3 regions of the Pseudomonas cichorii genome follow, and region 2 is predicted to be linked to each of the others. Evidence: predicted binding sites of a transcription regulator. Region 2 holds the regulator's gene; each other region holds the start of a gene.
The links. Region 2 encodes FliA, which starts transcription of late flagellar genes. Its sites were predicted from a motif close to CTAAAGTTTNNNNNNNNNNNGCCGNTAA; they were not measured.
Positions count from the first base shown of each region.

Region 1: the regulator FliA is predicted to act here: its motif matches at 880-907, upstream of KGD89_RS15035 (methyl-accepting chemotaxis protein).
Region 3: the regulator FliA is predicted to act here: its motif matches at 727-754, upstream of KGD89_RS00590 (methyl-accepting chemotaxis protein).

Region 1 is NZ_CP074349.1:3,602,647-3,604,915, reverse strand. It holds gene KGD89_RS15045 (DoxX family protein) at 1-224, shown strand, start outside; gene KGD89_RS15040 (hypothetical protein) at 459-767, shown strand; gene KGD89_RS15035 (methyl-accepting chemotaxis protein) at 1,137-2,269, shown strand, end outside.
Region 2 is NZ_CP074349.1:3,966,646-3,968,914, reverse strand. It holds gene fleN (flagellar synthesis regulator FleN) at 1-461, shown strand, start outside; gene fliA (RNA polymerase sigma factor FliA) at 458-1,198, shown strand; gene KGD89_RS16505 (chemotaxis response regulator CheY) at 1,456-1,830, shown strand; gene KGD89_RS16500 (protein phosphatase CheZ) at 1,850-2,269, shown strand, end outside.
Region 3 is NZ_CP074349.1:124,111-126,379, forward strand. It holds gene KGD89_RS26260 (methyl-accepting chemotaxis protein) at 1-658, shown strand, start outside; gene KGD89_RS00590 (methyl-accepting chemotaxis protein) at 910-2,269, shown strand, end outside.

The DNA of each region.
Region 1 (2,269 bases), 360 kb from region 2:
AGTTCTTTGGTGGTCTGGCCGTGCTGATCGGCCTGCTGGCTCGCCCGGCTGCCTTGGGCCTGGCGGTATTGTTGCTGGTGGCGATTTTCTCGGTGCACATCGGCAACGGGCTGTTCATGGCCAACAACGGCTATGAGTTCGCCCTGGCCTTGCTGGGTGGCGCCATCGCGATTCTGATCGAAGGTGCAGGCAAACTCTCGGTGGACCGCGCCATCGCCAACTAATAAAGCGGCATGGGCATCAGGAAAGGCTCGTCTTGTGAAAGGCGGGCCTTTCTGGTTGATGGCATTTGACAATTAACCAGCGGCTTCTCTAGGATGCTGATCAGGCGCCGATTTAACAACTACTTGCGGGGCGCCAGGCAAGGCTCGGACCTTGTCGAAATACCGCTAAAACGTTGGTTCGGTGTTGCCTCCCACCGCTGCCCAGCGGACCATCCGAGGCTGAGAAAAGACACCATGAACAACCTGCGCCCCCTCGCTCGCCTGTCCCCGATCACCACTGTGCTGTCGCGCAAGAATCCGAAAATCCTGTTGGGCGGTTCCCATCAGCCGACGCTGTTGCGTTATCTGGATGGCTGGCCTCGACGTCGCGGCGGCTCCTGCGCCTTTCTCATTCAGTTTGCCGATACGACTCAATCGCTGGCTCATTACGCCAATGACCAGTTCGACCTGGCGGTGATCCAGACACCGGATGCCGATAACGTCGAGCAGGTCATCCGCGACCTGACGCGCATTGCCCGTCAGGGGCTGATAACCCTCGGCTGACAGGCACCGGAAACTCGCGTTATTCCTCGTTTTATCAAGCGCTTCAAGCCTTCCTGGAACGGGTTGCGATTGTGCAATCCGTGACCTTTCGTACCCTGGATACTCGGTTGACCTAAAAAATTCCGGGTTTGAGTCGATAGCCTGTCGTGTAGTGCAAATCCCCGACAGCGTTTTACAACGCTGGAACCGGTGCGTGACTTCGACCACTCATCGCCTGTCCTTGCCATGTCTGATCGTATCTCACCGACTTTTCGTACAAAGCCTGACGCACCGATTTTTCGAATAAATACACCAACACAAACGAGAAAGGGATCGTCTCAAAAAAGGCCCTGAACGGCTGTCGCTAAAAAATTAGTGAATGAGAATCTGATGAACATATTGAGCCCTGCCGTTTACGTTACAAACCGTGTCCGCTTCCCCATAAAGTTTTTTATTCTTGGCGTGATTGTCCTCATCCCTCTGCTGTTTCTCGGTATCCGGGTCATGCAGACGCTCAACGCCAGCATCGATACGCTGAGTCATGAGCAGGTAGGCCAGAAATACCTGGTGGACGTTACTCCTGTACTGCGCCTGTCCATGATGCAACGGGCCTTGACCCACAGCATGCTCAGCGGCAATGAAGGTGCCAGGGCTGATGTTGCTCGCAATGCCGAGAAGCTTGAGCAGGCTTTCAATGAACTGGCGGTTCTGGATGGCAAGGTCGGTCAATACCTGGAAACCGCAGACCGTGTGCAGAGACTGCGTGCCGATACCCGCGAACTGATCGAACGAGCCAAGAACGGTGGGGATCCATTGACCATTTTCAGCGCCTGGAACGATCAGTTGACCAGGGTGCTGGGCTTTATCTATTACATTTCTGCCACTTCCGGAATGATTCTGGACGAAGACTATGGCTCATTGTTTCTGATCGACCTGAGTACCCTGCGGTTGCCCAGACAGATCAACGTGATCGGACAAGTCCGCGGCCTGGCCAACGGTTTCAGTGCGGATCGCCAGATTGACGAGACCACCCGCGCCTTTGCCTTGAACCTGATGAAGCAGGAAGCCCAGGTTCGCCAGGAATTGCAGCAGAGTCTGCGCCTGCTGCGTCGCGAAGAGCCGGAGCTTACGGATGTGGTTGAGCAACCCGTTATCGTGGCCATCAACGACCTTGAAAACCTGAGTCGTGACCTGATGGACTATCTGGACCCGGGCAAGCGCTCGAACGTAAACGCCAACACCCTGGGCGAGCGCGGCAATGCCGTGGTCGCGCAGTTCTACAAGGCTCAGGAGCAGATGCAGGCTTCGCTGCAGAACCAGCTCGCTACACGCCTGCAGGATCGTAACAATGAACGCATGTTCTTTATCGGCCTGTTTGTCGTTCTCGGCGTCTTGCTGCTGTACGCCTTTGCAGGCATTTATAGTGCTCTGCGAAGCGCAGTGGAAGAACTGCTGAGCGTGACTGCCCGCATCGCTCAGGGCGACCTCACTGCCCGTGTAAAAGTAGGCAGTCGTGACGAGAT
Region 2 (2,269 bases):
CGGCTGCCGGTATCGGCGAATCGGTAGTCAGCTTCGTGCGCGCTGCGCAGGAAGTGCTGCTGGTGGTCTGCGACGAACCCACCTCGATCACTGACGCCTACGCACTTATCAAATTGCTCAACCGCGACTACGGCATGAACCGTTTTCGCGTTCTGGCCAACATGGCCCAGAGCCCTCAGGAAGGGCGCAACCTGTTCGCCAAACTGACGAAAGTGACTGACCGTTTCCTGGATGTGGCCCTGCAGTACGTCGGTGCCGTGCCTTACGACGAATGTGTTCGCAAGGCGGTGCAGAAGCAGCGCGCTGTCTACGAGGCGTTTCCACGCTCCAAATGTGCGCTGGCTTTCAAGGCCATTGCCCAGAAGGTTGACACCTGGCCGTTGCCGGCCAACCCGCGTGGTCATCTGGAGTTCTTCGTCGAACGACTTGTCCACCAGACCAGTGCGGGGCCTGTTCAATGACAGCGAGCGGCTTTCAAATGTACAGCAAGGCTTCCAGAAATTCGCAATACGAACTCATCGAGCGTTACGCGCCGCTGGTCAAGCGTATTGCCTACCACTTGCTGGCGCGTCTGCCTGCCAGTGTTCAGGTGGAAGACCTGATCCAGGCCGGCATGATCGGTCTGCTGGAAGTGTCTACCAAATATGACTCCACCAAGGGTGCGAGTTTTGAAACCTATGCCGGTATCCGTATTCGTGGCGCCATGCTCGATGAAGTGCGCAAGGGTGACTGGGCTCCACGCTCGGTACACCGTAATACGCGCATGGTCAGTGACGCAATTCGCGCAATTGAAGCAAAAACCGGTCGTGACGCTAAAGATCACGAGGTTGCTGCCGAACTCCAGTTAAGTCTCGATGATTATTATGGGATTTTGAATGATACCTTAGGCAGCCGCCTCTTCAGCTTCGACGACCTCTTGCAGGACGGCGATCATGAAGGGCTGCATGAGGATGGTGCAAGCGGCTCGCTCGAACCGTCGCGAGACCTGGAAGATGAGCGTTTCCAGGCAGCGCTGGCAGATGCAATTGCCAATTTGCCGGAGCGTGAGCGGCTGGTATTGGCGCTGTACTACGACGAAGAACTGAACCTCAAGGAAATCGGTGAAGTGCTTGGGGTCAGCGAGTCGCGGGTCAGTCAGTTACACAGCCAGTGCGCAGCTCGTTTGCGGGGGCGTTTGGGGGAGTGGCGAGCGCGTTGATGGCAATTTGTGACTTATCCAGGTCACAGGTTGTCGCAAGCCGGCTGTGCAGAGCGTTACGTGGTATCAGGATAGACAGGGCAGGAGCCTGTTCAGACAGAGCCTATGGCCTGCAGGTTCAGGTTGGTGCTCTGTTGTTTTGCCAAGCCCGTCGTCGTTTCGTACAGCCGGGGGTGTGCTGTGCCAGTATTGAGTGAACAGCGTGTTCAGGTGCTGAATGCGTTAAAGACTGCTTGGAGGTCGAATTGGACAAGAACATGAAAATCCTCATCGTTGATGACTTTTCAACGATGCGGCGGATCATAAAAAACCTGTTGCGTGACCTGGGGTTCACCAACACATCCGAAGCGGACGACGGCATCACTGCCTTGCCGATGCTTCAAAGTGGTTCCTTTGACTTTCTGGTGACTGACTGGAACATGCCTGGCATGACCGGTATCGATCTGTTGCGTCAGGTTCGCCTGGATGATCGTCTCAAAAGCCTGCCCGTGCTGATGGTGACTGCTGAAGCCAAGCGTGAGCAGATTATCGAAGCTGCCCAGGCCGGTGTGAACGGTTACGTCGTCAAGCCGTTCACAGCCCAAGTGCTGCAAGAGAAGATCGAAAAGATCTTTGAACGCGTCAACAGCTGATGCATGCCGCGAGGGCGCTATGGACAACAACGATTCACTGGGTGACTTCGAGTCAACCCTGAAGAAACACGCGCAGGAGCTGGTTGCCAGCCTTGAAAAAGGCCGCTTCGGTGATGCCGTGCAATTGATCCATGAGCTCAACCAGGCTCGTGACCGTGGCCTGTATCAGGAAGTCGGCAAGCTGACTCGCGAACTGCATAGTGCGATCGTCAATTTTCATATTGACCCGAACATGCCGCAAGCCGAAGAAGTGTCCCAGATCACTGATGCCGCCGATCGTCTGTCGTATGTTGTGAGACTGACCGAGAATGCGGCCAACCGCACGATGGATCTGGTCGAGCAGAGCACGCCGCTGATGAACGGCTTGAGTGATGATGCCAAGTCGCTGAGCGCTGACTGGGGTCGTTTCATGCGTCGCGAGATCGGCGCTGAAGAGTTT
Region 3 (2,269 bases), 2.1 Mb from region 2:
GCAAGCGGCTTCCAATGCCGACCGCGAAGCTCGCGACGGCGACAAGGTGGTAGGCGAGGCCATTGCGCAGATCGAGCGTCTGGCCACTGAAGTGGGTCGTTCGGCTGATGCCATGAGCGAGCTGGAGCAGGAAAGCGACAAGATCGGCAAGGTCATGGACGTGATCAAGGCCGTGGCCGAGCAGACTAACCTGCTGGCCCTCAACGCGGCCATTGAGGCGGCACGTGCGGGTGAAGCCGGTCGTGGTTTTGCGGTGGTGGCCGACGAGGTGCGTGGCCTGGCGCAACGTACCCAGCAATCCACCGAGGAAATCGAGACGCTGGTGGCCGGTCTGCAGAACGGCACCCGTCAGGTGTCGAACATCATGCTCAGCAGCCGCGAGCTGACAGCCAACAGCGTTACCCTCAGCCGCAAGGCGGGCGCATCGCTGGGCAATATCACCCAGACTGTCTCCAACATTCAGGCCATGAACCAGCAGATCGCCGCTGCTGCCGAAGAGCAAAGCGCTGTGGCCGAGGAAATCAGCCGCAGCATCATCAACGTGCGTGACGTTTCCGAGCAGACCGCTTCGGCCAGTGAAGAAACCGCTGCTTCCAGCGTCGAGCTGGCCCGTCTGGGTGGCCAGTTGCAGATGATGGTCAGCCACTTCCGCGTCTGATACATCCCGCCTCACTCTTGAGCCCGGCCTTTGCCGGGCTCAGTTCTTTCTGGCGCCAGCCTCTCTATCTCAAGCTTTTGCGCCCGCCTGTGTGAATGAAAATTTGCGCACTTATAAATGGCCTGTAGCCATCCTTTCTGTTATTCATGTAATCATCTGTATCAATTTGCTGGTTCGATCCGCCCACTCACTGGACAACAGGTCGCGGTTCAAAGCGCCCGTGCGAGCGTTCAGGAAATCGAAGGAATGTCATGAATACATGGTTTGCGAATATCAGTGTGAAATTGAAACTGGCATTGGGCTTTGGTGCGGTGCTCGTCTTGACGTGCCTCATGGCTCTGACGGGCTGGAGTGGCCTGGGTAGCCTGATCGAGCGTAGCGATCGTGTTGCCGACATCATGGGCCTCAACGCCGACATGAGTGAGCTACGCCTGAGGCGTTTGCAATACGTGACCGAGAACGGCGATGAAAAGATGGGTGATGTCGCTCAGGGCCTTCTCAACCATCTCAAGGAAAAGCACAACACACTGCTGGGGCTTTTTACCTATCCGGGTAATCAGGAAAAGCTCCAGGAGATGGGCAAACTTACCGCCGACTACCAGCAGTCGTATGACCGGATGCGTGAGGCTTACCGCTCCGATGCTGCGTTACGTAAAACCATGGGTGTCCACGCCGTCAAAGGTGCAGAAATCATCGGCAGGATCATCGACGACGTGCTCGCCATGTCGCCGGATGACGAGCGACGTTTCGGGCGCTATCAAGCGATTATGAAAGCCAAGGAAAACCTGGCCCTGATTCGCTATGAAGTGCGTGGCTACACCGGCAACCCCAACGAAACCACGGAAAAGAACGCCTACCGCCAGCTCGAGACGGCCCTGCAAGGCATGGAGCCTCTCAGGGCTGCTTTCAATGGCAGCTATGGTGACGAATTCAAGCAACTGGAAAGCTCAATTGTCAGCTATCGCCAGGCTGTGGATAACTTCAAGGCGGCGAATACGGCGATCGGAACGGCTCGCAAGGAAAACACCGCACAAGGTGTGGAGATGGCCAAGGTCAGCGAAGCGCTGTATCAACTCCAGGCTGTTCGTGGTGCTGAAGACAGCGCCCATGCCCGCAACATGCAGATCGGCGGCACCGTGCTGGCTCTGGTTCTGGGCATTCTGGCGGCGCTGATTATCACCCGCCAGATCACCAGTCCCTTGCAGGACACGCTGGTTGAAGTGGAGCGTATCGCGTCGGGCGATCTGTCACGCAACATTGCTGTGACGCGCCGCGATGAGCTGGGTGTTCTGCAACAGGGCGTACAACGCATGAGCGCAACCCTGCGCGACCTGATTGTCGGGATCCGTGATGGCGTGACTCAGATTGCCAGTGCTGCCGAGCAGTTGTCGGCAGTGACCGAGCAGACCAGTGCCGGGGTCAACAATCAGAAGGTCGAAACCGATCAGGTGGCCACGGCCATGAATGAAATGTCGGCCACCGTCCAGGAAGTGGCGCAAAACGCCGAACAGGCTTCCCAGGCTGCATCCAGTGCCGACCGCGAAGCCCTCGATGGTGACCGGGTCGTGGGTGAAGCGATTGCTCAGATCGAACGCTTGGCTTTGGAAGTGG